DNA from 3 places in the Exiguobacterium sp. ZWU0009 genome. Region 2 is predicted to be linked to each of the others. Evidence: a T-box and tRNA genes for the amino acid it is inferred to sense, from the RefSeq annotation. Region 2 holds a T-box; the other regions hold tRNA genes.

Region 1 (10,243 bases), 280 kb from region 2:
CGAAGCGAACACGAATGCCGACATCATTGATATCAATATGGGCTGTCCGGTTCCGAAAGTCACGAAAAGTGATGCTGGAGCGAAATGGTTGCTTGATCCCGATAAGGTGTATGAGATGGTCCATGCGGTAACGCAAGCGATCGATAAACCGGTGACGGTCAAGATGCGGACCGGCTGGGACAGTCATCACATCTATTGTGTCGATAATGTCAAAGCGGCAGAAGCGGGTGGTGCGAAAGCCGTTGCCGTCCACGGGCGAACACGTTCTCAAAAGTACGAAGGTGTCGCAGACTGGAACATCATTGGGGAAGCCAAAAAAGCGGTCAACATTCCAATCATCGGAAATGGAGATGTTCAGACTCCGCAAGATGCAAAACGGATGATTGACGAGATCGGCGTCGACGGTGTCATGATCGGACGGGCAGCTCTCGGGAACCCATGGATGTTGTATCAGACGATCCAGTATCTCGAATCAGGAACGCTTCCGGCAGAACCGACAGCGCGCGAGAAGATTGATATTTGTCTTTTGCACGCAACGCGACTGGTCGCGCTAAAGGGAGAAGAACTCGCCGTACGCGAAATGCGGACACACGTCGCTTGGTACTTGAAAGGAATGAAGGGGAACGGTCGCGTTCGCAATGCGTTGTTTAATATCGATACGCACGCGGGACTCGTTGAACTCTTACAGCAGTACTTGCGGACACTCGAAGAAGACGTAGCATATGCCTAACAGGTAAAGTATGGTCGGACAGAGTCGTTTTGTGGTACGCTAGTTGCATTGAAGATGAGCGTATCGGTTTTCTAAAGGGCTGTCGGTCATTCCGGCAGCTTTTTATTCGAGAGAATCGTCGTGAACCATTATTAAAAGGAGTGAAGACAGTGAGTCAGGATATGGAAATGAACGATCAAATGCAGGTGCGTCTCGGTAAGATGAACGCCATGCGTGAACAAGGTCTCGATCCATTCGGCGCACGTTTTGAACGTTCGACGGATACTGCGAGCATTCGTGCATCATTTGGTGAACATACAAAAGAAGAGTTGGCTGAACTGAAACCGGAAGTTGCCATCGCGGGTCGTGTCATGACGACACGTCGTAAAGGAAAGGTTGGCTTTACGAACGTCCAGGATGTACAAGGTCAAATTCAGTTGTATGTCCGTAAAGATGATGTCGGTGAAGATGCCTATGAGATCTATAAGACATGTGACTTAGGTGACATCGTCGGGATCCAAGGTTACGTGTTCAAGACGAATGTTGGTGAACTCTCTGTTCACGTCACAGCATTTACGTTATTAACGAAAGCGTTACGTCCACTTCCGGATAAATATCACGGATTAAAAGATATCGAACAACGTTACCGTCAGCGTTACCTCGACCTTATTACGAACCAAGAATCACGTGAGACATTCATCGCACGGAGTAAAGTCATTCGTGGAATCCGTCAATATCTCGATAACCTCGGATACTTGGAAGTCGAAACACCAATGTTGCACACGATTGCGGGTGGAGCATCGGCTCGTCCGTTCATCACGCATCATAATGCACTCGACATGACGCTTTACATGCGGATTGCGATCGAGCTCCATTTGAAACGTTTGATCGTCGGTGGACTTGAGAAAGTCTACGAAATCGGTCGTGTGTTCCGTAATGAAGGAATCTCAACACGCCATAACCCAGAATTCACGATGATCGAACTCTATGAAGCGTATGCGGATTATAAAGACATCATGAACTTAACAGAGAATCTGATCGCTCACGTCGCACAAGAAGTACTCGGTACGACACAAGTCACTTACGGAGAAGACGTCATCGATCTATCTGTCGGTTGGAAACGAGCACACATGGTAGATCTCGTTAAAGAAGCGACAGGTGTCGACTTCTTCGAACAGATTTCAAACGAACGTGCTCTTGAACTGGCACATGAACACGGTGTTGAAGTCCAGTCGCACATGACGACGGGACATATCTTGAATGAGTTCTTCGAACAAAAAGTAGAAGAAACACTAGTCCAACCAACATTCGTCTATGGTCACCCTGTTGAAGTATCACCGCTGGCGAAGAAAAATCCAGAGGATCCACGTTTTACGGATCGCTTTGAATTGTTCATCGTCCGTCGTGAGCATGCGAATGCCTTCACGGAATTGAACGATCCAATCGATCAACGTGAACGTTTCGAAGCACAACTCGTCGAAAAAGAAGCAGGAAACGACGAAGCACATGAAATGGATACAGACTTCATTGAAGCACTCGAGTACGGTATGCCGCCAACGGGTGGTCTTGGAATCGGGATCGATCGTCTCGTCATGCTGTTGACGAATGCGCCATCGATTCGTGATGTGTTACTCTTCCCGACGATGCGTCATCAACAAAATTAATGAGTAGAGCTCCGTTCCTTCTATACCTTATAGAAGGAACGGAGCGTTCTTTTTGAAGTCAATGTAGGGATAAACGAGTCAAAAAACGGGTAAATGAAAGTTTTTAAATGTTTTTCTAATAAAATGCTTGTACGATTCAAAAAGCCATGGTATATTACTTCTTGTGCCGCGAATGGTCGTGACACACAAAAATAAATATCAAAAAAGTTGTTGACAATCGAGTTGATAACTTGTTAAGATATTAAAGTTGCTGAAAACGACACGACGAACTTTGAAAACTGAACGATGAGGCAAAAATCGTATTCTACGGAATACAAACATGAATGAAGCGCAAGCTTCGTCAATCGTGACTTCGGTCACAAAAACGAGCAAGTCAAACACTTCATGGAGAGTTTGATCCTGGCTCAGGACGAACGCTGGCGGCGTGCCTAATACATGCAAGTCGAGCGCAGGAAACTGACGGAACTCTTCGGAGGGAAGGCAGCGGAATGAGCGGCGGACGGGTGAGTAACACGTAAGGAACCTGCCTCAAGGATTGGGATAACTCCGAGAAATCGGAGCTAATACCGGATAGTTCAACGGACCGCATGGTCCGCTGATGAAAGGCGCTCCGGCGTCACCTTGAGATGGCCTTGCGGTGCATTAGCTAGTTGGTGGGGTAACGGCCCACCAAGGCGACGATGCATAGCCGACCTGAGAGGGTGATCGGCCACACTGGGACTGAGACACGGCCCAGACTCCTACGGGAGGCAGCAGTAGGGAATCTTCCACAATGGACGAAAGTCTGATGGAGCAACGCCGCGTGAGTGATGAAGGTTTTCGGATCGTAAAACTCTGTTGTAAGGGAAGAACACGTACGAGAGGTAATGCTCGTACCTTGACGGTACCTTACGAGAAAGCCACGGCTAACTACGTGCCAGCAGCCGCGGTAATACGTAGGTGGCAAGCGTTGTCCGGAATTATTGGGCGTAAAGCGCGCGCAGGCGGCCTTTTAAGTCTGATGTGAAAGCCCCCGGCTCAACCGGGGAGGGCCATTGGAAACTGGAAGGCTTGAGTACAGAAGAGAAGAGTGGAATTCCACGTGTAGCGGTGAAATGCGTAGAGATGTGGAGGAACACCAGTGGCGAAGGCGACTCTTTGGTCTGTAACTGACGCTGAGGCGCGAAAGCGTGGGGAGCAAACAGGATTAGATACCCTGGTAGTCCACGCCGTAAACGATGAGTGCTAGGTGTTGGGGGGTTTCCGCCCCTCAGTGCTGAAGCTAACGCATTAAGCACTCCGCCTGGGGAGTACGGCCGCAAGGCTGAAACTCAAAGGAATTGACGGGGACCCGCACAAGCGGTGGAGCATGTGGTTTAATTCGAAGCAACGCGAAGAACCTTACCAACTCTTGACATCCCATTGACCGCTTGAGAGATCAAGTTTTCCCTTCGGGGACAATGGTGACAGGTGGTGCATGGTTGTCGTCAGCTCGTGTCGTGAGATGTTGGGTTAAGTCCCGCAACGAGCGCAACCCCTATCCTTAGTTGCCAGCATTTAGTTGGGCACTCTAGGGAGACTGCCGGTGACAAACCGGAGGAAGGTGGGGATGACGTCAAATCATCATGCCCCTTATGAGTTGGGCTACACACGTGCTACAATGGACGGTACAAAGGGCAGCGAGACCGCGAGGTGGAGCCAATCCCATAAAGCCGTTCCCAGTTCGGATTGCAGGCTGCAACTCGCCTGCATGAAGTCGGAATCGCTAGTAATCGCAGGTCAGCATACTGCGGTGAATACGTTCCCGGGTCTTGTACACACCGCCCGTCACACCACGAGAGTTTGCAACACCCGAAGCCGGTGAGGTAACCGCAAGGAGCCAGCCGTCGAAGGTGGGGTAGATGATTGGGGTGAAGTCGTAACAAGGTAGCCGTATCGGAAGGTGCGGCTGGATCACCTCCTTTCTAAGGAAAACGTCCCTTACGGGACATGCCCATCGTTCAGTTTTGAGAGCTCGTCTCTCAGTCTCGATAGAGACACTCGCACCTTGAAAACTGAAGACATCAACAAGACATCAAACTTTTAATTAACCATGTCATTTAAGACGTGTGTTCTTAGAATACCAACGCTAGATCAAGGTATGAAGGGCGTACGGTGGATGCCTTGGCACTAGGAGCCGATGAAGGACGCGACGAACAGCGATATGCTTCGGGGAGCAGTAAGTATGCTTTGATCCGAAGATTTCCGAATGGGGGAACCCACCATCTGTAATGGGATGGGACATGTTACATGAATACATAGTGTAGCGTGAGGCAGACCCGGGGAACTGAAACATCTAAGTACCCGGAGGAAGAGAAAGCAAATGCGATTCCCTGAGTAGCGGCGAGCGAAACGGGAACAGCCCAAACCGAAGAGCATGCTCTTCGGGGTTGTAGGACACTCTATACGGAGTCAAAAAGGAAGACAGTAGGTGAAGGACCTGGAAAGGTCGGCCGAAGAAGGTGACAGCCCTGTAGCTGAAACTGTTTTCCCTCCAGAGTGGATCCTGAGTACGGCGGGACACGTGAAACCCCGTCGGAATCCGGGAGGACCATCTCCCAAGGCTAAATACTCCCTAGTGACCGATAGTGAACCAGTACCGTGAGGGAAAGGTGAAAAGCACCCCGGAAGGGGAGTGAAATAGATCCTGAAACCGTATGCCTACAAGTAGTCAGAGCCCGTTAACGGGTGATGGCGTGCCTTTTGTAGAATGAACCGGCGAGTTACGATAACGCGCGAGGTTAAGCCGATGAGGCGGAGCCGTAGCGAAAGCGAGTCTGAACAGGGCGTTCAGTGCGTTGTCGTAGACCCGAAACCAGGTGATCTACCCATGTCCAGGATGAAGGTCAGGTAACACTGACTGGAGGTCCGAACCCACGCACGTTGAAAAGTGCGGGGATGAGGTGTGGGTAGCGGTGAAATGCCAATCGAACCTGGAGATAGCTGGTTCTCCCCGAAATAGCTTTAGGGCTAGCCTCGAGGTTGAGAGTTCTGGAGGTAGAGCACTGATTGGACTAGGGGCCCCCACAGGGTTACCGAATTCAGTTAAACTCCGAATGCCAGCAACTTATACTCGGGAGTCAGACTGCGAGTGATAAGATCCGTAGTCAAGAGGGAAACAGCCCAGACCGCCAGCTAAGGTCCCAAAGTGTATGTTAAGTGGAAAAGGATGTGGCGCTGCCTAGACAGCTAGGATGTTGGCTTAGAAGCAGCCACCATTCAAAGAGTGCGTAATAGCTCACTAGTCGAGTGGCGCCGCGCCGAAAATGTAACGGGGCTAAACATACCACCGAAGCTGCGGATTCCGTAAGGAATGGTAGGGGAGCGTTCCAAACCGCTGTGAAGCTGTACCGGAAGGAGCAGTGGAGCGTTTGGAAGTGAGAATGCCGGTGTGAGTAGCGAAAAGAGGGGTGAGAATCCCCTCCGTCGAAAGCCCAAGGTTTCCTGAGGAAGGCTCGTCCGCTCAGGGTTAGTCTGGACCTAAGCCGAGGCCGAAAGGCGTAGGCGATGGATAACAGGTTGATATTCCTGTACCGCCGATCCACCGTTTGAACAATGGGGGGACGCAGGAGGATAGTGACGCATGCGGATGGAAGTGCATGTGCAAGTTTCAAGACCGTCTGATTGGCAAATCCGTCAGGCACCAAAGTCAAGGAACGATGCGGAGTCCCGTAGGGACGTAGGTCACGATTTCACACTGCCAAGAAAAGCCTCTAGTGAGGGGGAAGGCGCCAGTACCGTAAACCGACACAGGTAGGCGAGATGAGAATTCTAAGACGCGCGGGATAACTCTCGTTAAGGAACTCGGCAAAATGGTCCCGTAACTTCGGGAGAAGGGACGCTCTACATGAGTAGAGCCGCAGTGAATAGGCCCAAACGACTGTTTAGCAAAAACACAGGTCTCTGCTAAATCGCAAGATGACGTATAGGGGCTGACGCCTGCCCGGTGCTGGAAGGTTAAGGGGATGGGTTAGCGCAAGCGAAGCTTTGAACCGAAGCCCCAGTAAACGGCGGCCGTAACTATAACGGTCCTAAGGTAGCGAAATTCCTTGTCGGGTAAGTTCCGACCCGCACGAAAGGCGTAACGATTTGGGCACTGTCTCAACGAGAGACCCGGTGAAATCATAGTACCTGTGAAGATGCAGGTTACCCGCGACAGGACGGAAAGACCCCATGGAGCTTTACTACAGCCTGATATTGAGGCTTTGTGCATGATGTACAGGATAGGCGGGAGACGTCGAGCCCGGAGCGCCAGCTTCGGAGGAGTCACCCTTGGGATACCGCCCTTCATGCATAGAGTCTCTAACTCGCAGCCGTGATCCGGCTGGAGGACCGTGTCAGGCGGGTAGTTTGACTGGGGCGGTCGCCTCCTAAACAGTAACGGAGGCGCCCAAAGGTTCCCTCAGAATGGTTGGAAATCATTCGTAGAGCGCAAAGGCAGAAGGGAGCTTGACTGCGAGACCTACAAGTCGAGCAGGGACGAAAGTCGGGCTTAGTGATCCGGTGGTTCCGCATGGAAGGGCCATCGCTCAACGGATAAAAGCTACCCTGGGGATAACAGGCTGATCTCCCCCAAGAGTCCACATCGACGGGGAGGTTTGGCACCTCGATGTCGGCTCATCGCATCCTGGGGCTGGAGTAGGTCCCAAGGGTTGGGCTGTTCGCCCATTAAAGCGGTACGCGAGCTGGGTTCAGAACGTCGTGAGACAGTTCGGTCCCTATCCGTCGTGGGCGCAGGAAATTTGAGGAGAGCTGTCCTTAGTACGAGAGGACCGGGATGGACGCACCGCTGGTGTACCAGTTGTTCCGCCAGGAGCATCGCTGGGTAGCTACGTGCGGACGGGATAAATGCTGAAAGCATCTAAGCATGAAGCCCCCTCCAAGATGAGATTTCCCTTTGAGTAATCAAGAAAGACCCCTCAGAGACGATGAGGTAGATAGGTCACGGGTGGAAGCATGGCGACATGTGGAGCTGAGTGATACTAATCGGTCGAGGCCTTGTTCTAGCAGATGCATTGTTGATGACTTCAGTTTTGAGGGCGCGAGCCTTTCAAAAAAACGAAAAAAAGTCTTGACGTTATGTGAACATAATGTTAAGATAATAAATGTCTGGTGGCGATAGCCAAGTGGTCACACCCGTTCCCATGCCGAACACGGAAGTTAAGCACTTGAACGCCGAAAGTAGTTGGGGGCTTCCCCCTGTGAGGATAGGACGCTGCCAGGCGATACATATGGAGGATTAGCTCAGCTGGGAGAGCACCTGCCTTACAAGCAGGGGGTCGGCGGTTCGATCCCGTCATCCTCCACCATTTTTTATTACACTTGCCGGTGTAGCTCAGCTGGTAGAGCAACTGACTTGTAATCAGTAGGTCGCGGGTTCGACTCCTGTTGCCGGCACCATCTTTATCTTCAATGATCACCAGAATTCAATTATGAATGAAGGTTCTACCTTTTATATCCCTGCCGGGGTGGCGGAACTGGTAGACGCACAGGACTTAAAATCCTGCGGGGGTTTCCCCGTGCCGGTTCGATTCCGGCCCTCGGTACCATTTTCATTTTGATGTTTGCTGTTTGATCCTTATATTCCGCACCCTTAGCTCAGCTGGATAGAGTACTTGACTACGAATCAAGGGGTCGGGAGTTCGAATCTCTCAGGGTGCATTTTCGGGAAGTAGCTCAGCTTGGTAGAGCACTTGGTTTGGGACCAAGGGGTCGCAGGTTCGAATCCTGTCTTCCCGACCATCTTCAATTTCATCCCTTTAATGGGGCCTTAGCTCAGCTGGGAGAGCGCCTGCCTTGCACGCAGGAGGTCAGCGGTTCGATCCCGCTAGGCTCCACCATTTTTATGACGAACTTTGAAAACTGAACGATGAGGCAAAAATCGTATTCTACGGAATACAAACATGAATGAAGCGCAAGCTTCGTCAATCGTGACTTCGGTCACAAAAACGAGCAAGTCAAACACTTTATGGAGAGTTTGATCCTGGCTCAGGACGAACGCTGGCGGCGTGCCTAATACATGCAAGTCGAGCGCAGGAAACTGACGGAACTCTTCGGAGGGAAGGCAGTGGAATGAGCGGCGGACGGGTGAGTAACACGTAAGGAACCTGCCTCAAGGATTGGGATAACTCCGAGAAATCGGAGCTAATACCGGATAGTTCAACGGACCGCATGGTCCGCTGATGAAAGGCGCTTCGGCGTCACCTTGAGATGGCCTTGCGGTGCATTAGCTAGTTGGTGGGGTAACGGCCCACCAAGGCGACGATGCATAGCCGACCTGAGAGGGTGATCGGCCACACTGGGACTGAGACACGGCCCAGACTCCTACGGGAGGCAGCAGTAGGGAATCTTCCACAATGGACGAAAGTCTGATGGAGCAACGCCGCGTGAGTGATGAAGGTTTTCGGATCGTAAAACTCTGTTGTAAGGGAAGAACACGTACGAGAGGTAATGCTCGTACCTTGACGGTACCTTACGAGAAAGCCACGGCTAACTACGTGCCAGCAGCCGCGGTAATACGTAGGTGGCAAGCGTTGTCCGGAATTATTGGGCGTAAAGCGCGCGCAGGCGGCCTTTTAAGTCTGATGTGAAAGCCCCCGGCTCAACCGGGGAGGGCCATTGGAAACTGGAAGGCTTGAGTACAGAAGAGAAGAGTGGAATTCCACGTGTAGCGGTGAAATGCGTAGAGATGTGGAGGAACACCAGTGGCGAAGGCGACTCTTTGGTCTGTAACTGACGCTGAGGCGCGAAAGCGTGGGGAGCAAACAGGATTAGATACCCTGGTAGTCCACGCCGTAAACGATGAGTGCTAGGTGTTGGGGGGTTTCCGCCCCTCAGTGCTGAAGCTAACGCATTAAGCACTCCGCCTGGGGAGTACGGCCGCAAGGCTGAAACTCAAAGGAATTGACGGGGACCCGCACAAGCGGTGGAGCATGTGGTTTAATTCGAAGCAACGCGAAGAACCTTACCAACTCTTGACATCCCATTGACCGCTTGAGAGATCAAGTTTTCCCTTCGGGGACAATGGTGACAGGTGGTGCATGGTTGTCGTCAGCTCGTGTCGTGAGATGTTGGGTTAAGTCCCGCAACGAGCGCAACCCCTATCCTTAGTTGCCAGCATTTAGTTGGGCACTCTAGGGAGACTGCCGGTGACAAACCGGAGGAAGGTGGGGATGACGTCAAATCATCATGCCCCTTATGAGTTGGGCTACACACGTGCTACAATGGACGGTACAAAGGGCAGCGAGACCGCGAGGTGGAGCCAATCCCATAAAGCCGTTCCCAGTTCGGATTGCAGGCTGCAACTCGCCTGCATGAAGTCGGAATCGCTAGTAATCGCAGGTCAGCATACTGCGGTGAATACGTTCCCGGGTCTTGTACACACCGCCCGTCACACCACGAGAGTTTGCAACACCCGAAGCCGGTGAGGTAACCGCAAGGAGCCAGCCGTCGAAGGTGGGGTAGATGATTGGGGTGAAGTCGTAACAAGGTAGCCGTATCGGAAGGTGCGGCTGGATCACCTCCTTTCTAAGGAAAACGTCCCTTACGGGACATGCCCATCGTTCAGTTTTGAGAGCTCGTCTCTCAGTCTCGATAGAGACACTCGCACCTTGAAAACTGAAGACATCAACAAGACATCAAACTTTTAATTAACCATGTCATTTAAGACGTGTGTTCTTAGAATACCAACGCTAGATCAAGGTATGAAGGGCGTACGGTGGATGCCTTGGCACTAGGAGCCGATGAAGGACGCGACGAACAGCGATATGCTTCGGGGAGCAGTAAGTATGCTTTGATCCGAAGATTTCCGAATGGGGGAACCCACCATCTGTAATGGGATGGGACATGTTAC
Region 2 (10,243 bases):
GTCAAGAACGCCGTCCAGATTGCACTGAAAGAAATCACGAATCGCTTCGACTTCAAAGGTTCAAAGAGCGACATGAAGCTCGAAAAAGAGGATTTGATTCTAATCTCAGATGACGATTTCAAACTCGATCAAGTCAAAGATGTCTTAACAGCAAAATTGATTAAGCGCGAAGTTCCGACCAAAAACCTGCAGTACGAAAAAGTCGAGCAGGCTGCTGGGAATACAGTTCGTCAACGCGTCATTCTGAAAAGTGGAATCGACCGTGACGACGCGAAAAAGATCAACAATGCCGTCAAGGAATCGAAATTAAAAGTGAAGACACAGATTCAAGATGACCAAATCCGTGTCACAGGTAAATCACGTGACGACCTACAACAAGTCATGCAAATCGTTCGTGAGCTTCCGTTATCAGTCGACGTGCAGTTCATTAACTTCCGTTAATCGATTCTCATCAATCGGCTGAACGTTCATGTTCAGTCGATCAAACAAAAAAGGGAGGTGCTTTCTGGATCGTATCCAAAAAGTACCTCCCTTCATTTAATTTAAAGTGTTGCTTATTGCGCTGTGTAACCACCATCGAGAACGACAGCTTGCCCCGTGACACCTGCTGCTTTGTCACTTGCAAGGAAAATAGCGTAATCCGCGATTTCTTTGACTTGGAGTAAACGTTGTTGCGGGACAAGTGGATAGATGACTTCTTCTAATACACGTTCGAGTGGTACATTCCGTGTTTCAGCGAGCGAAGACAATTGGTTTTGGACGAGTGGTGTATCGACATAGCCTGGGCAAATCGCGTTGACCGTGATACCTGAAGTTGCCCCTTCTAATGCTGCGACTTTCGTTAAACCGATGACGCCGTGTTTCGCACTGTTATAAGCAGCTTTCCCTGCAAAACCAATCAATCCGTTGATCGATGACATGTTCAAGATTCGTCCAGAGCCTTGTTTTTTCATGATCGGGAAGACATATTTCGTATAGAGGAATGGTGCACGAAGCATGATGCTTTGAAGCAAGTCGAATTTCTCAGTCGAGAACTCTTCGATTGGTGAGACGTGTTGCATTCCTGCATTGTTGATGACGATATCGATCGTTCCGTAATGCGCGACAGTCTGTTCGATACTTGATTTGATCGCCTCTTCATTCGTCACGTCACCTGCGACGGCAAATGCATCGAAGCCTTTTTCACGAAGTGTTTCAGCAGAGCGTTTTGCGGCTTCTTCTTGAAGATCGACGATGACGACCTTAGCGCCTTCTTGAGCGAATTCTTCAGCGATCTCAAGCCCGATTCCACTTGCTGCTCCTGTAATTAACGCGACTTTTCCTTCAAGTTGTTTCATCATGATTGATTCCTTCTTTCTTTATCTTTACGTGTTCGGTCTCTTTACTGTACGCTGATTGAAAGAATAATAAAAATGAATACTTGTTATGACATCTATAACTCAAAAGAATAGGAGAATACTGATGGATTTCCGCCAATTGGAATACTTTACGGAAGTAGCACGCTTCAAAAGCTTCACTCGTGCCGCTGAACATCTCCATGTCACGCAACCAACACTCAGTAAAATGGTCCGTCATTTAGAAGAAGAACTTGAGATGGAATTGTTCGATCGGAGTAAACGACAAATCGTCTTGACGGATGCCGGTGAGACCTTATTGATCGAAGGTGAAAAGATTCTACGTCAGTTATCTGATTTGCCTTCTCACCTCTATGATGTCATGCATTTGACGAAAGGAACGATCCGTCTCGGTATTCCCCCACTGATCGGTTCGCTGTTTTTCCCAGGTCTATTGCGCCGTTTTGAGGAAATGTATCCGATGATCCAAATCGAATTGATCGAAGCCGGTGGACATGCGTTAGAAAAAGCGGTCGTCGCCGGTGAAGTCGATTTGATCGCAACGGTGCTGCCTTCGGATGAGCATTTAACGACACATCCCTTCATCGAAGAGGAATTGCATTTGTTTTTACCAAATGATCATCCACTCGCCGATCGGTCGATGATTGCGTTAGAAGAAGTCGCCGACATGCCGTTCGTCTTGTTTAATGAAACGTTCTCGCTTCACGATGTCGTCTTGAACGCCTGTCAGGATGCCGGATTTACACCTAACGTGTCTCGGGTGAGCTCACAGTGGGACTTCTTATGTTTAGTGGTCGCAGAAGGAAATGCCGTGACCGTCCTTCCACGTTCAATCGCTAATCGTTTTTCGATTCGTGGTGTCAAAACGATCCCGCTTAAAACACGAGTGCCGTGGCACTTAGGAATCGCCGTTCCGACCGGTCGCTATCAATCGTACGTGACGCGGAAATGGATTCAATTCGTCAGTGATATGTATTCCAAATAAGCATACCTTTCATAAAAACCATGTATTTGTAGAATGGTATTTCCTCCTTTACGATAAGAACATCGTTAAAAAAGAAAGGAAGTCCTTTACCATGGCAACTCATTTTGAATCACGTCACGAAACAGGCGTAAAAAAACTCAGCGAATTCACAGACGCAAACGCCGCACAATCTACGCATGATAAAATCTCTGAATCCCTGAAAGATATCGCTCCAGCAGTCGGTGAGTGGATCACGGATTTCGCATACGGTGAAGTTTACAGCCGCGATGGTCTCGTCAACCGTGACCGCGCAATCGTTACGATTGCTTCTCTCGTCACACAAGGTACAGAACCACAGCTCGCTCTCCACATCAATACTGGATTGACAGCTGGTTTGACAGGAAACGAAATCGTCGAAGCTATCATGCACCTTGTTCCTTACACTGGATTCCCACGTGTCTTGAACGCACTCGAAGTCGCGAAAGTCGTCTTCGCAGAACGTGGCGTCACAGTCGAAACAGAATAAGATACGCACGACTTGATTGAAAAAAGATGGGCATGACGTATTTTCGGGTATCTTCTTAACAAAGGAGTGGTCGATCATGCGTTATGCCCTTTTTGCGGATCTTCACAGCTCGGTAGCCGACACAGCGGCTGTCCTAGCTGACATACGGCGGCTCGCTCCCGATGCGCATTTGTTTTGTCTCGGTGATATTCATGAATGCCATGTCGGTAAAAAGCGAGCGAAGCGCTATTCTTTCGAATCGCTCTCCCTCGTCGTGACGCTCGATGATGCTTTTTTAGACCTGATTGATTTTAAGACTTTACTTGGTAATCAAGAAGAACGCATTCTGTCGCTCGTTCCACCACATCTCTCTCCTGTCATCGATGCGTTACGCGATTGCCCGCGAAAACAACGCATCGAGGGGGCATTATTGATTCATGGAGATCAATTGAATTGGTCGCGGAATTTTCTACCCGATCTGTCACAACAACGTGAACCATTACTCTTTTTTGGGCATAGTCACATCAGAGGCTTGTTTCGAAATGGCATCGCCAAACCGAGCCCACTAGGTCAAACTTTATCCATCAAAGGAAAACGGTATGCCGTCAATCTAGGGCCCGTCGTGTTCGAACGAGAATGGTGTCTTTACGATTCAGAGCAACAATCGATCGTGTTCCATCAGGCGAAGTAAGAAGATACGACAAAAGCCGTCGGGCACAGGGCTCGACGGCTTTTGTTCGTGCATCCTATTGATCAGAGATACCGGACAAGTGATGCCTTGACGACATCTACTTGTGTGAAGTTCGTTTCTTCCGCGAATGCTTCGATGACTTGACGTACATCCCCTTGACGACGTACGAAGCTCGTCGGAACCGGTGTCGTACCAACCAGTTGCTCATGCAGACTCGTCAATTGATGATCGTCGATGATCGTCGTCATCAAATCAAGGAACAGCAGAACGTGCAGACGGTTCAAATAATCCCACGGCTTGTCTTCCGAACGGAATTCATTACGAGCGAGCCACTTCTTCAATCCGATCGCATCAATCTGACTCAACGTCTCTGTCGTGCGTGCCGACTTCCAAAGCGTCAACAGTTCCCCAAGTTTTTTCCGCGTCTGTTTCTTGCGCATGAAGAATTCAAAATTGTCTTTCGTCCGTAATGCGTCTCCTTCGATCGGAGCAATCAACTCGGCTTCCGGCGCCGTCACGAAATCGTGAACGAAATCGACAGACTCTCCCGGTAACCAAGCCGCGACTTTCCCGTGAAAATCAGCCATGAAGGCGACCGTTTCTGCCAAAGGTTCCTGCTTCATCTGTGAAGCAGCTTGCTGTAATCGTTCTTTCGTCTCAGTCTTCATAATCTACCTCTTCTTATTCGTGGATTGGTCTTACATTTCTTCTGGAGCGCCGACACCAAGTAAACGAAGACCTTCTGTCAAGACGATCGTGACAGACTTGACGAGTGCAAGACGCGATTGTTTTGCTGCGTCATCTTCGAGAACACGGACATGTCCGTAGTATTTATTGAAGCTTTGTGCAAGATCTAAGACATAACGGCTGATGATTGACGGCTCGCGACGTGTGAACGCGCGATCGATGACCGTCGAGAATTGGTTCAGCATCGAGACGACACCCCATGCATGATCATCGGCGCTACCAGCGAATGGTGTGCCATCATAGCCACCTTTACGGAGCAACGAGTGCGCTCGGGCATTCGTGTACTGGACATACGGTCCTGTTTCGCCTTCGAATTTCAACATCTGCTCAAGATCGAACTCGATGTTATTCATCCGTTCGTTTTTCAAGTCGTGGAAGATGACGGCGCCAACACCAACTTGACGAGCCGTTGCTTCGGCATTCGCTAAATTCGGATTTTTTTCCGCGATGTTGTTCTTCGCGACGTCGATCGCTTCTTGTAGTACTTCTTCAAGCAAGACGATCCGACCTTTACGTGTCGACATTTTCTTTCCGTCTTTCATGATCAGACCGAATGGAACATGGTGCATCCCGTCGACGTTCTCAAATCCAAGTTTCTTCAGGACTGCGAACAATTGCTTGAAGTGAAGCGCTTGTTCCCCACCGACGACGTAGAACGCTTGCTCAAAACGGTATGTTTCAAGACGATAGACAGCAGCTGCTAAATCACGTGTCGCATAAAGCGTTGCGCCATCTTTCTTCTTAATCAAAGCAGGTGGCATACCTTCTGCTTCGAGATCGACGACCATTGCCCCTTCAGATTCAACGAGGAGATCTTTTTCTTCGAGCAAATCGATGACGTGTTGCATCTTATCGTTGTAGAAGGCTTCTCCGTTTAAGCTATCAAACTTGACGCCGAGCATCTCATATACACGGTTGAATTCGACGAGTGAGACTTCACGGAACCATGTCCAAAGCGTCGTCGCCTGCTCATCACCTTGTTCGAGTTTTTTGAACCAGAGACGTCCTTCGTCCTCGAGTGATGGATTTGTTTCCGCTTCTTCGTGGAACCGGACGTATAATTTCAACAATTCCTTGATTGGTTCTGCACGGACCGCTTCTTCCTCACCCCACATCGTGTAAGCAACCATCAATTTCCCGAACTGTGTTCCCCAGTCCCCTAAGTGGTTGACACCAACGACGTCATACCCTTTTTTACGTGAGATTTGGTTGAGCGCGTTCCCGATGACTGTCGAACGCAAGTGACCCATTGAGAATGGTTTCGCAATGTTCGGCGATGAGAAATCTGTGACAATCGTCTTCCCATTTGCTTCACTCGAACCAAACGATTCTTGTTCTGTCAGGACTTGATTGACGATTTCTTGCGAGACGACTTCTCGGTTCAAGAAAACGTTGATGTAAGGACCTACAGCTTGAACGTTCGAGAACAGCGGCGCATCGATTTTTTCTGCGAGGTCTGAAGCGATCATGTTCGGTGCTTTACGGAATGCTTTTGCGAGCATGAAACATGGGAATGCCAAATCTCCGTGATCTTCATGTTTCGGTTGCTCGATCAGTTGTTCGATTTGTTCAACCGATAAGGCACCTTCCATGACTTGATGTAATACTTCTGCATACTGCGCTTTATAACTCATCTTTATTTCCTCCTGCTTCACTGATTTTTTGGCAATAAAAAACGCCCCTTGCGCCACGCGCAAAGAGACGGAATGACCGCGGTACCACTCTTCTTGGTGTCATTTTGACACCCACCTTGTTCGGGGATAACGGGGTTCCCCCGGCTACGCCTCTTCCATCAGGAATCGGGCAGCGTCTCAGAAGTGCGTTTCACGATCGGTTCGTCCTCAGGCTTCCACCATTCCCTGATTCGCTAGTTGACGAAAATCAACCGTTACTCTCTTCATCATCGACTGTATTCGATATCTTTCACATTATACGCAATTCTTTCTTTTCTCTCAACCTTATTTTTTTGGTAAATGGCTTATCAAAATTTCCACAATTCGGGTATAGGAATAAAAGATACTTCTCAGGGGGAGGGATGTTTCATGCGCTACTACCAACATGTAGCCCGGACAAGCTGGATCGTCTTCGGTCTCGTCGCCTTGACGTTATTAGTGATCGGCATCGTTCATCCACCAACCTTCCATCCTTCTGTCTCCATCATCAACACGCTTTATTTATTCGGACTCGTTCTCCTGTTTCAGTTCGATAATGTCCGTCGTGGTGGCATTTACTATACATTCCAAGAAGGAATCATCTTATTTTTGTTCCTCAATTACGGTTTAACGTACGCCTTGATTTTAAGCCAAATCGGTATTCTCGTCTTTCAATTCATGTCTCACCGAAAAGCGATTCGCTGGAAACGTTTCGTCTACCTCTACCCGATCAACGCCCTATTCGATTTAGTCTATATCTCGCTTCCCGCCTTTGCGTATTATGCGCTCGGTGGTCCGATCGGCTCAAACTTTACGTATACGAAAGCCTTGATTCCTTTCACCGGCTTTTTAATCACCGTTTTCCTTGTCTCTTATTTCCAATGTCTGTTCGTCAATCATTTCCTCTTCTTGAAATACGATTGGCGCCGTCTCGTGAAGTTGCAATCCCTCGTCTACGGAATCAGCATGTTGAGCGCTTTACTTGGGATCTGGTTTTACGATGAGAGTCCACTCGTCGCGGCTACGGTTTCCGCCTTGATTCTCTTTTTGTTCAAACGTCTGTTGCAAGAGCGTGGTGATTCGCTTGAAGCAAATGATAATGCCAAACGATTTGATGATGCGAAGGAACACTTGTTGATTTCCCGCTTTGAACGCGAGACGATTGATTCGTTACTCCTTGATTTACCGCATCTGCTACCGTTTTCTGAAGGTTGGATCTCAATCCAACAACAGCGAAAACAAGTCATCTATAACATCCGGACGAAACAACCGATTGATGTATTACCATTGTTTCATTCCTTGACAGCCGACGATTTGCATACCCCGATCATCTATGGTCTTCGGTGCGACTGGGGCAACGATATTCAAATCGGATTGCCTGTCGATCGTCACTCGATGCTGGCGATTCCTTCGATTACGAGCGGAGAGGTCGATGTCTCGATCATCCTGTTCCATCAAGTCGCAGATGCCTATGATGCGACGAATGCCGATGAGTTATCTCGTCTGCTCCGTATCTTTTGTCGTGTCTTAGAGCGCTCTCGTGAAACGGTTCAACTCTACACGGAAAGTCGGACCGATGCTTTGACCGAATTACCAAATAGCCGTGCCTTTTATGAACATGGTCGGCAGGAGTTTGCTGCTGACTGCTATCCGCTCTCCGTGATCCTGTTTGATATTGATCATTTTAAACGCGTCAACGATACGTACGGTCATAAAGTAGGCGATCTTGTCCTTCGTGAACTCGGTCGACGTATCCAAGCGATCCAATTGCAACATGATGAGGTCTTTGCTGCTCGTTATGGCGGGGAGGAGTTCGTACTTCTCTTACGAAATGGTAGTCAAGAGGCTGCCATCCAGATTGCCGAGACGGTCCGCCATGCGGTCATGGATCGTCCCTTCCTCGTCGATGGTCACCGACTGTCCTTAACCGTCAGCCTCGGAATTGATACAGTGGAAGAAGGGTATCAACGGACGTTCGAAGAGTCGTTACGTCAAGCCGACCATGCACTCTATGTCGGCGGAAAACACAACGGACGCAACTGTACCGCGCATTATGCAAACCTTTGAAAGGTCGTGACTCTATTGTCGATTACAGAAATTGAAATGACGCTACCGACATCACAAGCCCACCGGACGATTCGGATTCATCGTCCGCCCCATTTAGATCCGAACGAAGCCTTACCGGTGATTTATATGCACGATGGACAAAATGTTTTTAGTGGAGAAACCGCCTCGTTCGGAAAAGGCTGGGAGATTCATCTTGCACTACAACAGACACAAATTCCGGCAATGGTCGTTGCGATTGACAGTCCAGAAGACGGCATGGATCGTTACGATGACTACGCCCCCTGGAGTGACGAAGCTTTACTGATGCGGACTGCCTATCCCTCGCACCGGACGTCAATCGGGGGAAACGGTAAGGTCTACATGGACTGGATTATCCGCGAGTTAAAACCATATATTGACGCCAACTACGCGACACGTCCTGATGATACGACGATGATCGGTAGTTCGATGGGTGGTGTCATCTCGCTCTATGGTTTATTCGCATATCCGGAAGTCATCACGCGTGTCGCTGCTTTGTCGACTGCCGGATGGGCAAACTTTTCCTCACTCCTTGAATTCATCGAGCGTAGTCCGTCTCTATCTGCCGCTCATCGCTGTTATATGGATGTTGGTACTAATGAAGTGAGCGGTCCGATGACCGAGACAGATTATTTACACACGAATGATGTCTTAGCACGAGCGGTCGAACAGAAACTTACTCAAAGTCGCTATACGATCATCCCGGAAGCGATTCATCATGAAACCGCCTGGGCGAAACGTTTACCGGATATTTTGCGTTACTTATTTCCTTCCTCTTGAGTACACAAAAAGAGTCGGGTGATTTCTTTAAGTAGAAATCATCCGACTTTTAGTCTTGTCTTATACTAGTTCTTCTTGTTGCTCTTTTTCATAACGGTTGCGCGGATGCTCCCGGCATTCATCGGAACACGAACGCATGACTTTCGGTTCGCATTCTTCACAGCAGAAGTGCTGTCGATTACATTCCGGGTTTGCACAATTAACATAGCGCGTCTCCGGTTTTCCGCAGTAGTAACATTCTGAGACGACAGACGGATTGACGGCATTGACAGGAACTTGTACACGCTCATCAAAGACGTATAGTTCGCCTTCCCAGTCTTCTCCTTGTGTCTGTTCATCTTTTCCGTACATGACGACTCCGCCTTTCAGGTGGAAGATATCGTCACTCTGTTGCCGTTTACGGAAGTACGCCGTGAATTTCTCACAACGAACGCCACCCGTACAATATGTGAGAACCTTTTTCCCTTCAAACAAATGCTCGTTCTCGTCGAGCCATTCCGGGAATTCCCGTGAAGCATCGACATCGACTTTTACGGCATTCTTGAAGTGTCCGAGGTCATATTCGTAGTTGTTTCGTACATCGAGAATGACGACGTCATCTTGTTTCATCATTTCTTTCCACTCTGCTGGTTCAAGATACGCAGCATGTTCTTCTGGTACATTGAATTCGTCCTCAAAACGCCATGTGACGAGTTCTTTTTTGTAACGGACGAACGTTTTTTTGAAGGCGTGCTCTTCGACTTCATCGATTTTGAATTCGATGTCAGCGAATCGTGGATCCGCCGTCAAGTCCTTCATGTATTGTTCCGTTTGTTCGACCGTTCCAGAGAGTGTGCCGTTGATACCTTCTGGTGCGATCAAGATTCGTCCTTTAATACCGAGCTCTTTACAGTAAGCAAGATGCTCTTTCGTTAGCTGTTCCGCATTTTCGATCGGAACATACTTATAAAATAATAGTACGCGATAAGGTTTCATATTCCTCATTAGCCCCCATGTCAGTTTTTTGCAGTAAAACGAACGTTGGCAAACGAAGCGTCTAGCTATTGACTAGCTGGGAACGCCTGCAAAACGTACCCATTTAAGTATAATACCAACTCCCTTTCGAATGTACAATCCACAATTCCTGAATCCCTTTCAAGGAATTTCATTCCCTTTCTGAATCAGAAAGAGGTAAAATAAAACACAGTAGTACATCTTGCAAGGAGGATTCCGAATGCTCCATACACTTCGTGACTGGATCGAGCAGATGATTTTCTTTCTCCAAGACTTACCTGGAGGAGCTGCCACCGGTTTGATTGCCCCGTTTCTTGAGTCTCTATTTCCTTTCCTGCCACTCGTCCTGATCATTTCCGCGAATGCGGCAACCTATGGTTTTGGTATGGGTGTTCTCGTATCATGGGTCGGGAGCATGCTTGGATCACTCGTCGTCTTCGCTTGTATTCGATATCTATTTCGTCGCCCGGT
Region 3 (10,243 bases), 290 kb from region 2:
GTAGAGCCGCAGTGAATAGGCCCAAACGACTGTTTAGCAAAAACACAGGTCTCTGCTAAATCGCAAGATGACGTATAGGGGCTGACGCCTGCCCGGTGCTGGAAGGTTAAGGGGATGGGTTAGCGCAAGCGAAGCTTTGAACCGAAGCCCCAGTAAACGGCGGCCGTAACTATAACGGTCCTAAGGTAGCGAAATTCCTTGTCGGGTAAGTTCCGACCCGCACGAAAGGCGTAACGATTTGGGCACTGTCTCAACGAGAGACCCGGTGAAATCATAGTACCTGTGAAGATGCAGGTTACCCGCGACAGGACGGAAAGACCCCATGGAGCTTTACTACAGCCTGATATTGAGGCTTTGTGCATGATGTACAGGATAGGCGGGAGACGTCGAGCCCGGAGCGCCAGCTTCGGAGGAGTCACCCTTGGGATACCGCCCTTCATGCATAGAGTCTCTAACTCGCAGCCGTGATCCGGCTGGAGGACCGTGTCAGGCGGGTAGTTTGACTGGGGCGGTCGCCTCCTAAACAGTAACGGAGGCGCCCAAAGGTTCCCTCAGAATGGTTGGAAATCATTCGTAGAGCGCAAAGGCAGAAGGGAGCTTGACTGCGAGACCTACAAGTCGAGCAGGGACGAAAGTCGGGCTTAGTGATCCGGTGGTTCCGCATGGAAGGGCCATCGCTCAACGGATAAAAGCTACCCTGGGGATAACAGGCTGATCTCCCCCAAGAGTCCACATCGACGGGGAGGTTTGGCACCTCGATGTCGGCTCATCGCATCCTGGGGCTGGAGTAGGTCCCAAGGGTTGGGCTGTTCGCCCATTAAAGCGGTACGCGAGCTGGGTTCAGAACGTCGTGAGACAGTTCGGTCCCTATCCGTCGTGGGCGCAGGAAATTTGAGGAGAGCTGTCCTTAGTACGAGAGGACCGGGATGGACGCACCGCTGGTGTACCAGTTGTTCCGCCAGGAGCATCGCTGGGTAGCTACGTGCGGACGGGATAAATGCTGAAAGCATCTAAGCATGAAGCCCCCTCCAAGATGAGATTTCCCTTTGAGTAATCAAGAAAGACCCCTCAGAGACGATGAGGTAGATAGGTCACGGGTGGAAGCATGGCGACATGTGGAGCTGAGTGATACTAATCGGTCGAGGCCTTGTTCTAGCAGATGCATTGTTGATGACTTCAGTTTTGAGGGCGCGAGCCTTTCAAAAAAACGAAAAAAAGTCTTGACGTTATGTGAACATAATGTTAAGATAATAAATGTCTGGTGGCGATAGCCAAGTGGTCACACCCGTTCCCATGCCGAACACGGAAGTTAAGCACTTGAACGCCGAAAGTAGTTGGGGGCTTCCCCCTGTGAGGATAGGACGCTGCCAGGCGATACATATGGAGGATTAGCTCAGCTGGGAGAGCACCTGCCTTACAAGCAGGGGGTCGGCGGTTCGATCCCGTCATCCTCCACCATTTTTTATTACACTTGCCGGTGTAGCTCAGCTGGTAGAGCAACTGACTTGTAATCAGTAGGTCGCGGGTTCGACTCCTGTTGCCGGCACCATCTTTATCTTCAATGATCACCAGAATTCAATTATGAATGAAGGTTCTACCTTTTATATCCCTGCCGGGGTGGCGGAACTGGTAGACGCACAGGACTTAAAATCCTGCGGGGGTTTCCCCGTGCCGGTTCGATTCCGGCCCTCGGTACCATTTTCATTTTGATGTTTGCTGTTTGATCCTTATATTCCGCACCCTTAGCTCAGCTGGATAGAGTACTTGACTACGAATCAAGGGGTCGGGAGTTCGAATCTCTCAGGGTGCATTTTCGGGAAGTAGCTCAGCTTGGTAGAGCACTTGGTTTGGGACCAAGGGGTCGCAGGTTCGAATCCTGTCTTCCCGACCATCTTCAATTTCATCCCTTTAATGGGGCCTTAGCTCAGCTGGGAGAGCGCCTGCCTTGCACGCAGGAGGTCAGCGGTTCGATCCCGCTAGGCTCCACCATTTTTATGACGAACTTTGAAAACTGAACGATGAGGCAAAAATCGTATTCTACGGAATACAAACATGAATGAAGCGCAAGCTTCGTCAATCGTGACTTCGGTCACAAAAACGAGCAAGTCAAACACTTTATGGAGAGTTTGATCCTGGCTCAGGACGAACGCTGGCGGCGTGCCTAATACATGCAAGTCGAGCGCAGGAAACTGACGGAACTCTTCGGAGGGAAGGCAGTGGAATGAGCGGCGGACGGGTGAGTAACACGTAAGGAACCTGCCTCAAGGATTGGGATAACTCCGAGAAATCGGAGCTAATACCGGATAGTTCAACGGACCGCATGGTCCGCTGATGAAAGGCGCTTCGGCGTCACCTTGAGATGGCCTTGCGGTGCATTAGCTAGTTGGTGGGGTAACGGCCCACCAAGGCGACGATGCATAGCCGACCTGAGAGGGTGATCGGCCACACTGGGACTGAGACACGGCCCAGACTCCTACGGGAGGCAGCAGTAGGGAATCTTCCACAATGGACGAAAGTCTGATGGAGCAACGCCGCGTGAGTGATGAAGGTTTTCGGATCGTAAAACTCTGTTGTAAGGGAAGAACACGTACGAGAGGTAATGCTCGTACCTTGACGGTACCTTACGAGAAAGCCACGGCTAACTACGTGCCAGCAGCCGCGGTAATACGTAGGTGGCAAGCGTTGTCCGGAATTATTGGGCGTAAAGCGCGCGCAGGCGGCCTTTTAAGTCTGATGTGAAAGCCCCCGGCTCAACCGGGGAGGGCCATTGGAAACTGGAAGGCTTGAGTACAGAAGAGAAGAGTGGAATTCCACGTGTAGCGGTGAAATGCGTAGAGATGTGGAGGAACACCAGTGGCGAAGGCGACTCTTTGGTCTGTAACTGACGCTGAGGCGCGAAAGCGTGGGGAGCAAACAGGATTAGATACCCTGGTAGTCCACGCCGTAAACGATGAGTGCTAGGTGTTGGGGGGTTTCCGCCCCTCAGTGCTGAAGCTAACGCATTAAGCACTCCGCCTGGGGAGTACGGCCGCAAGGCTGAAACTCAAAGGAATTGACGGGGACCCGCACAAGCGGTGGAGCATGTGGTTTAATTCGAAGCAACGCGAAGAACCTTACCAACTCTTGACATCCCATTGACCGCTTGAGAGATCAAGTTTTCCCTTCGGGGACAATGGTGACAGGTGGTGCATGGTTGTCGTCAGCTCGTGTCGTGAGATGTTGGGTTAAGTCCCGCAACGAGCGCAACCCCTATCCTTAGTTGCCAGCATTTAGTTGGGCACTCTAGGGAGACTGCCGGTGACAAACCGGAGGAAGGTGGGGATGACGTCAAATCATCATGCCCCTTATGAGTTGGGCTACACACGTGCTACAATGGACGGTACAAAGGGCAGCGAGACCGCGAGGTGGAGCCAATCCCATAAAGCCGTTCCCAGTTCGGATTGCAGGCTGCAACTCGCCTGCATGAAGTCGGAATCGCTAGTAATCGCAGGTCAGCATACTGCGGTGAATACGTTCCCGGGTCTTGTACACACCGCCCGTCACACCACGAGAGTTTGCAACACCCGAAGCCGGTGAGGTAACCGCAAGGAGCCAGCCGTCGAAGGTGGGGTAGATGATTGGGGTGAAGTCGTAACAAGGTAGCCGTATCGGAAGGTGCGGCTGGATCACCTCCTTTCTAAGGAAAACGTCCCTTACGGGACATGCCCATCGTTCAGTTTTGAGAGCTCGTCTCTCAGTCTCGATAGAGACACTCGCACCTTGAAAACTGAAGACATCAACAAGACATCAAACTTTTAATTAACCATGTCATTTAAGACGTGTGTTCTTAGAATACCAACGCTAGATCAAGGTATGAAGGGCGTACGGTGGATGCCTTGGCACTAGGAGCCGATGAAGGACGCGACGAACAGCGATATGCTTCGGGGAGCAGTAAGTATGCTTTGATCCGAAGATTTCCGAATGGGGGAACCCACCATCTGTAATGGGATGGGACATGTTACATGAATACATAGTGTAGCGTGAGGCAGACCCGGGGAACTGAAACATCTAAGTACCCGGAGGAAGAGAAAGCAAATGCGATTCCCTGAGTAGCGGCGAGCGAAACGGGAACAGCCCAAACCGAAGAGCATGCTCTTCGGGGTTGTAGGACACTCTATACGGAGTCAAAAAGGAAGACAGTAGGTGAAGGACCTGGAAAGGTCGGCCGAAGAAGGTGACAGCCCTGTAGCTGAAACTGTTTTCCCTCCAGAGTGGATCCTGAGTACGGCGGGACACGTGAAACCCCGTCGGAATCCGGGAGGACCATCTCCCAAGGCTAAATACTCCCTAGTGACCGATAGTGAACCAGTACCGTGAGGGAAAGGTGAAAAGCACCCCGGAAGGGGAGTGAAATAGATCCTGAAACCGTATGCCTACAAGTAGTCAGAGCCCGTTAACGGGTGATGGCGTGCCTTTTGTAGAATGAACCGGCGAGTTACGATAACGCGCGAGGTTAAGCCGATGAGGCGGAGCCGTAGCGAAAGCGAGTCTGAACAGGGCGTTCAGTGCGTTGTCGTAGACCCGAAACCAGGTGATCTACCCATGTCCAGGATGAAGGTCAGGTAACACTGACTGGAGGTCCGAACCCACGCACGTTGAAAAGTGCGGGGATGAGGTGTGGGTAGCGGTGAAATGCCAATCGAACCTGGAGATAGCTGGTTCTCCCCGAAATAGCTTTAGGGCTAGCCTCGAGGTTGAGAGTTCTGGAGGTAGAGCACTGATTGGACTAGGGGCCCCCACAGGGTTACCGAATTCAGTTAAACTCCGAATGCCAGCAACTTATACTCGGGAGTCAGACTGCGAGTGATAAGATCCGTAGTCAAGAGGGAAACAGCCCAGACCGCCAGCTAAGGTCCCAAAGTGTATGTTAAGTGGAAAAGGATGTGGCGCTGCCTAGACAGCTAGGATGTTGGCTTAGAAGCAGCCACCATTCAAAGAGTGCGTAATAGCTCACTAGTCGAGTGGCGCCGCGCCGAAAATGTAACGGGGCTAAACATACCACCGAAGCTGCGGATTCCGTAAGGAATGGTAGGGGAGCGTTCCAAACCGCTGTGAAGCTGTACCGGAAGGAGCAGTGGAGCGTTTGGAAGTGAGAATGCCGGTGTGAGTAGCGAAAAGAGGGGTGAGAATCCCCTCCGTCGAAAGCCCAAGGTTTCCTGAGGAAGGCTCGTCCGCTCAGGGTTAGTCTGGACCTAAGCCGAGGCCGAAAGGCGTAGGCGATGGATAACAGGTTGATATTCCTGTACCGCCGATCCACCGTTTGAACAATGGGGGGACGCAGGAGGATAGTGACGCATGCGGATGGAAGTGCATGTGCAAGTTTCAAGACCGTCTGATTGGCAAATCCGTCAGGCACCAAAGTCAAGGAACGATGCGGAGTCCCGTAGGGACGTAGGTCACGATTTCACACTGCCAAGAAAAGCCTCTAGTGAGGGGGAAGGCGCCAGTACCGTAAACCGACACAGGTAGGCGAGATGAGAATTCTAAGACGCGCGGGATAACTCTCGTTAAGGAACTCGGCAAAATGGTCCCGTAACTTCGGGAGAAGGGACGCTCTACATGAGTAGAGCCGCAGTGAATAGGCCCAAACGACTGTTTAGCAAAAACACAGGTCTCTGCTAAATCGCAAGATGACGTATAGGGGCTGACGCCTGCCCGGTGCTGGAAGGTTAAGGGGATGGGTTAGCGCAAGCGAAGCTTTGAACCGAAGCCCCAGTAAACGGCGGCCGTAACTATAACGGTCCTAAGGTAGCGAAATTCCTTGTCGGGTAAGTTCCGACCCGCACGAAAGGCGTAACGATTTGGGCACTGTCTCAACGAGAGACCCGGTGAAATCATAGTACCTGTGAAGATGCAGGTTACCCGCGACAGGACGGAAAGACCCCATGGAGCTTTACTACAGCCTGATATTGAGGCTTTGTGCATGATGTACAGGATAGGCGGGAGACGTCGAGCCCGGAGCGCCAGCTTCGGAGGAGTCACCCTTGGGATACCGCCCTTCATGCATAGAGTCTCTAACTCGCAGCCGTGATCCGGCTGGAGGACCGTGTCAGGCGGGTAGTTTGACTGGGGCGGTCGCCTCCTAAACAGTAACGGAGGCGCCCAAAGGTTCCCTCAGAATGGTTGGAAATCATTCGTAGAGCGCAAAGGCAGAAGGGAGCTTGACTGCGAGACCTACAAGTCGAGCAGGGACGAAAGTCGGGCTTAGTGATCCGGTGGTTCCGCATGGAAGGGCCATCGCTCAACGGATAAAAGCTACCCTGGGGATAACAGGCTGATCTCCCCCAAGAGTCCACATCGACGGGGAGGTTTGGCACCTCGATGTCGGCTCATCGCATCCTGGGGCTGGAGTAGGTCCCAAGGGTTGGGCTGTTCGCCCATTAAAGCGGTACGCGAGCTGGGTTCAGAACGTCGTGAGACAGTTCGGTCCCTATCCGTCGTGGGCGCAGGAAATTTGAGGAGAGCTGTCCTTAGTACGAGAGGACCGGGATGGACGCACCGCTGGTGTACCAGTTGTTCCGCCAGGAGCATCGCTGGGTAGCTACGTGCGGACGGGATAAATGCTGAAAGCATCTAAGCATGAAGCCCCCTCCAAGATGAGATTTCCCTTTGAGTAATCAAGAAAGACCCCTCAGAGACGATGAGGTAGATAGGTCACGGGTGGAAGCATGGCGACATGTGGAGCTGAGTGATACTAATCGGTCGAGGCCTTGTTCTAGCAGATGCTTGTTGATGACTTCAGTTTTGAGGGCGCGAGCCCGTCGTCTGGTGACGATAGCCAAGTGGTCACACCCGTTCCCATGCCGAACACGGAAGTTAAGCACTTGAACGCCGAAAGTAGTTGGGGGCTTCCCCCTGTGAGGATAGGACGTTGCCAGGCACTTGACCGATCTGCAGATTGCAGGTCGGTCTTTTTGTGTTTTATAAAAAGCCTTATCAGTTGCATTTCTTTTTTTAGATGATTACTATTAAATCAAACAATAGTCAAAGATGGTCAGAGAGGTGGTGCCAATGCAAAACATCACAGATATCATCGAAGCCTATTTAAAGCAAATTTTACACGACGAAAAGACGATTGAAATCAAACGTCAAGAAATTGCACAGCGTTTTGACTGTGTTCCATCACAAATCAACTACGTCATCAATACTCGTTTTACGGTCGAAAAGGGTTATTTCGTTGAAAGTAAACGGGGTGGCGGTGGATACATTCGGATTCAAAAAATCGTTGTGCTCGATAGTCACGATCTATTAGATGAAGTCAGTTCATGGATCGATGATCATTTGACGGAACAAGCTGCAGAAGATTATTTGATTCGTTTGATGAACGAACAATTACTGACGCGGCGGGAAGCTATTTTGATTCAATCGCTGTTGCAAAAAGAGAGTTTGCCAATGGCGGTCGAAGATCAACACCGGATGCGTGCCCACTTGATGCGGACGCTTCTTCAAACCATGAAGCGACTCTAGTCGTCGGACATTGGAGGAATGCATGATGCGTTGTCAACGATGTGGCGAACGAGAAGCAATCGTCCGTGTCAAACTTCCACAAGAATCGGAAACCGATGAGAAGTTCTTATGCTCGGTTTGTGTGCGGGAGTTAGCACGTGAATATCAAGGGACGGCGTGTCCGTCTTGCGGTATGACCCGTCAACAATTGCTTCATCTTCGTAAAGTCGGTTGCCCGACTTGTTATTCATTTTTTAAAGACGAAGTCGACGGCATGGTTCGTCAGTTCCAACACGGTCATACGCAACACTATGGCTCACGACCTGATGAGGAATCCGTGGAAAAACGATTGAACCAGCAGCTCAGTCGACTGAAAGAACAACTCAATCGCAAAATCTTAGCAGAAGACTATGAAGAAGCAGAAATCATAAAACAACAGATTGAAAGTGTCGAGGAGGATTTGCGTCATGTTTGAAGAGTTGCTCCAACACCCTTTAAGCGAATCGATGAATCAATCTTCTCCCTTTGACGACATCGTCGTTTCGACACGGATCCGATTGGCGCGCAATACGACACGTTATCCGTTCTCAACGATGTTGTCAGAAGCACAAGCCAATGCGCTCATTGACGAGACGGAACGCCAACTAAACGGGATGAAAGGGTTTCGGTTTGGTCGCGTCGATCAGGCGGATGTCCTGACTCGAACCGCTTTAGTAGAAAAGCATCTAATCAGTCCGGCGTTAGCGAGTCATCCACGGACAGGACTCTTCATCAGTGAAGATGAGCAGATCAGTGTCATGGTCAATGAAGAGGATCATTTCCGGATTCAGACGTTATTACCGGGACTTCAACTTGAAGAAGCGTTTCGGATCGCAAAACAAGTCGATCGCTTGATCAGTGAACGATTTAAAATTGCTTTTGATGACACGCTTGGTTATTTAACGACATGTCCGAGTAACGTCGGAACAGGTCTTCGTGCTTCCGTGATGTTGCATTTACCGGGACTGGTCCTGACGAATCAGATTCAAGGCTATATCAAACACTTACGACAGCTTGGATTCGCGATTCGTGGGCGTTACGGCGAGGGAAGCGATGCATCTGGTCGTATGTTTCAACTGTCGAACCAACGGACGCTTGGGGCAAGCGAGGATATGCTAATCACGGACTATCAATTTGCCGTTGAAGCATTAATTGAAGCAGAACAGGCAGCACGAAAAGGATTATTGGAGATGTATCAAGAAGAACTAGAGGACAGACTATATCGTTCCTATGGCATCCTGACATCAGCTCGACTGATTACAGCGCGGGAAGCAACGGAACGACTATCGGATGTCCGCTTAGCAGATAGTCTGGGACTAGAGGTCAATCTTCCTCCAAATCTTTTTCATCAACTGCTCGTATCACTACAAACAGGTTTTCTACAAAAGCATTTCGGGAAACAATTAACATCTAGAGAACGGGACATCGAACGGGCGAAACGAATCCGGACGATGTTAACCGAACAGACAAACAGGGATCACACACAAGGAGGTTTTGCATAATGATGTTTGGACGATTCACAGAACGTGCACAACGTGTATTGGCACTTGCTCAAGAAGAGGCAGTACGGTTGGGGCACCACAATATCGGAACAGAACACATTTTACTCGGACTTGTACGTGAAGGAGACGGAATCGCTGCGAAAGCCTTAACAGCACTCGGTCTCAGTTCAGATAAAATTCAAATGGAAGTCGAAGCATTGATCGGTCGCGGACAAGATGGTGCAACGACGATTCACTATACACCACGTGCGAAAAAGGTCATCGAGTTATCAATGGATGAGGCACGTAAACTTGGTCACTCTTACGTTGGGACAGAACACCTCTTGCTCGGATTGATTCGAGAAGGAGAGGGCGTTGCTGCTCGTGTCTTGAATAACTTAGGCATCAGTCTTTCAAAAGCCCGTCAGCAAGTACTCCAGTTGCTCGGGAACAGCGAAACGACAGCAAACGCGTCGCAAGCAGGTTCAGGTGTCGCAACACCTACACTTGATGGTCTTGCTCGTGATTTGACACAACAAGCGCGCGAAACACGTCTTGACCCAGTTATCGGTCGAGCGAAAGAAATTCAACGCGTCATCGAAGTCTTAAGCCGCCGGACGAAGAATAACCCGGTCTTGATCGGGGAACCAGGGGTCGGTAAAACGGCTGTCGTCGAAGGTCTCGCTCAACAAATCATCAACAACGAAGTGCCGGAGACGTTACGCAATAAACGTGTCATGGTACTCGACATGGGAACACTCGTCGCTGGTACGAAATACCGTGGTGAATTCGAAGATCGTTTGAAAAAGGTCATGGATGAGATTCGTCAAGCGGGGAACATCATTCTCTTCATCGATGAGTTGCATACATTGATTGGAGCGGGTGGAGCAGAAGGTGCGATCGATGCATCGAACATCCTTAAACCATCACTCGCACGAGGCGAACTTCAGTGTATCGGAGCAACGACTCTTGATGAGTACCGGAAATACATCGAAAAAGATGCGGCACTCGAACGTCGTTTCCAACCGATCCAAGTCGCAGAGCCAACGACGGATGAAGCAACACAAATCCTATTTGGTCTTCGCGATCGTTATGAAGCACACCACCGTGTGACGATCACAGACGAAGCAATCCAAGAAGCCGTCACATTGTCGGATCGATACATTTCGGATCGTTTCCTTCCGGATAAAGCGATCGATTTGATCGATGAAGCGGCATCAAAAGTTCGTTTACGCTCG

Evidence for each region. The T-box of region 2 lies ahead of argS (arginine--tRNA ligase). A T-box ahead of a tRNA ligase gene usually reads a tRNA of that ligase, here a tRNA-Arg.
Region 1: it has a tRNA-Arg gene. The T-box ahead of argS (arginine--tRNA ligase) is inferred to sense a tRNA for this amino acid. The anticodon was not compared.
Region 3: it has a tRNA-Arg gene. The T-box ahead of argS (arginine--tRNA ligase) is inferred to sense a tRNA for this amino acid. The anticodon was not compared.

Annotation. Positions count from the first base shown of each region.
Region 1 is NZ_CP018057.1:79,393-89,635, forward strand. Features, by position in the region: gene dusB (tRNA dihydrouridine synthase DusB) at 1-730, shown strand, start outside; gene lysS (lysine--tRNA ligase) at 892-2,373, shown strand; rRNA gene L985_RS00460 (16S ribosomal RNA) at 2,755-4,316, shown strand; rRNA gene L985_RS00465 (23S ribosomal RNA) at 4,484-7,397, shown strand; rRNA gene rrf (5S ribosomal RNA) at 7,500-7,615, shown strand; tRNA gene L985_RS00475 (tRNA-Val) at 7,625-7,700, shown strand; tRNA gene L985_RS00480 (tRNA-Thr) at 7,716-7,791, shown strand; tRNA gene L985_RS00485 (tRNA-Leu) at 7,854-7,940, shown strand; tRNA gene L985_RS00490 (tRNA-Arg) at 7,979-8,052, shown strand; tRNA gene L985_RS00495 (tRNA-Pro) at 8,057-8,133, shown strand; tRNA gene L985_RS00500 (tRNA-Ala) at 8,156-8,231, shown strand; rRNA gene L985_RS00505 (16S ribosomal RNA) at 8,357-9,918, shown strand; rRNA gene L985_RS00510 (23S ribosomal RNA) at 10,086-10,243, shown strand, end outside.
Region 2 is NZ_CP018057.1:3,054,010-3,064,252, forward strand. Features, by position in the region: gene L985_RS15805 (YajQ family cyclic di-GMP-binding protein) at 1-441, shown strand, start outside; gene L985_RS15810 (3-hydroxybutyrate dehydrogenase) at 555-1,340, opposite strand; gene L985_RS15815 (LysR family transcriptional regulator) at 1,462-2,340, shown strand; gene L985_RS15820 (carboxymuconolactone decarboxylase family protein) at 2,432-2,845, shown strand; gene L985_RS15825 (metallophosphoesterase family protein) at 2,922-3,515, shown strand; gene L985_RS15830 (hypothetical protein) at 3,578-4,183, opposite strand; gene argS (arginine--tRNA ligase) at 4,214-5,896, opposite strand; T-box leader at 5,957-6,175, opposite strand; gene L985_RS15840 (GGDEF domain-containing protein) at 6,305-7,981, shown strand; gene L985_RS15845 (alpha/beta hydrolase) at 7,997-8,779, shown strand; gene trhO (oxygen-dependent tRNA uridine(34) hydroxylase TrhO) at 8,840-9,754, opposite strand; gene L985_RS15855 (TVP38/TMEM64 family protein) at 9,993-10,243, shown strand, end outside.
Region 3 is NZ_CP018057.1:91,237-101,479, forward strand. Features, by position in the region: rRNA gene L985_RS00510 (23S ribosomal RNA) at 1-1,155, shown strand, start outside; rRNA gene rrf (5S ribosomal RNA) at 1,258-1,373, shown strand; tRNA gene L985_RS00520 (tRNA-Val) at 1,383-1,458, shown strand; tRNA gene L985_RS00525 (tRNA-Thr) at 1,474-1,549, shown strand; tRNA gene L985_RS00530 (tRNA-Leu) at 1,612-1,698, shown strand; tRNA gene L985_RS00535 (tRNA-Arg) at 1,737-1,810, shown strand; tRNA gene L985_RS00540 (tRNA-Pro) at 1,815-1,891, shown strand; tRNA gene L985_RS00545 (tRNA-Ala) at 1,914-1,989, shown strand; rRNA gene L985_RS00550 (16S ribosomal RNA) at 2,115-3,676, shown strand; rRNA gene L985_RS00555 (23S ribosomal RNA) at 3,844-6,757, shown strand; rRNA gene rrf (5S ribosomal RNA) at 6,804-6,919, shown strand; gene L985_RS00565 (CtsR family transcriptional regulator) at 7,051-7,506, shown strand; gene L985_RS00570 (hypothetical protein) at 7,532-7,960, shown strand; gene L985_RS00575 (ATP--guanido phosphotransferase) at 7,953-9,026, shown strand; gene clpC (ATP-dependent protease ATP-binding subunit ClpC) at 9,026-10,243, shown strand, end outside.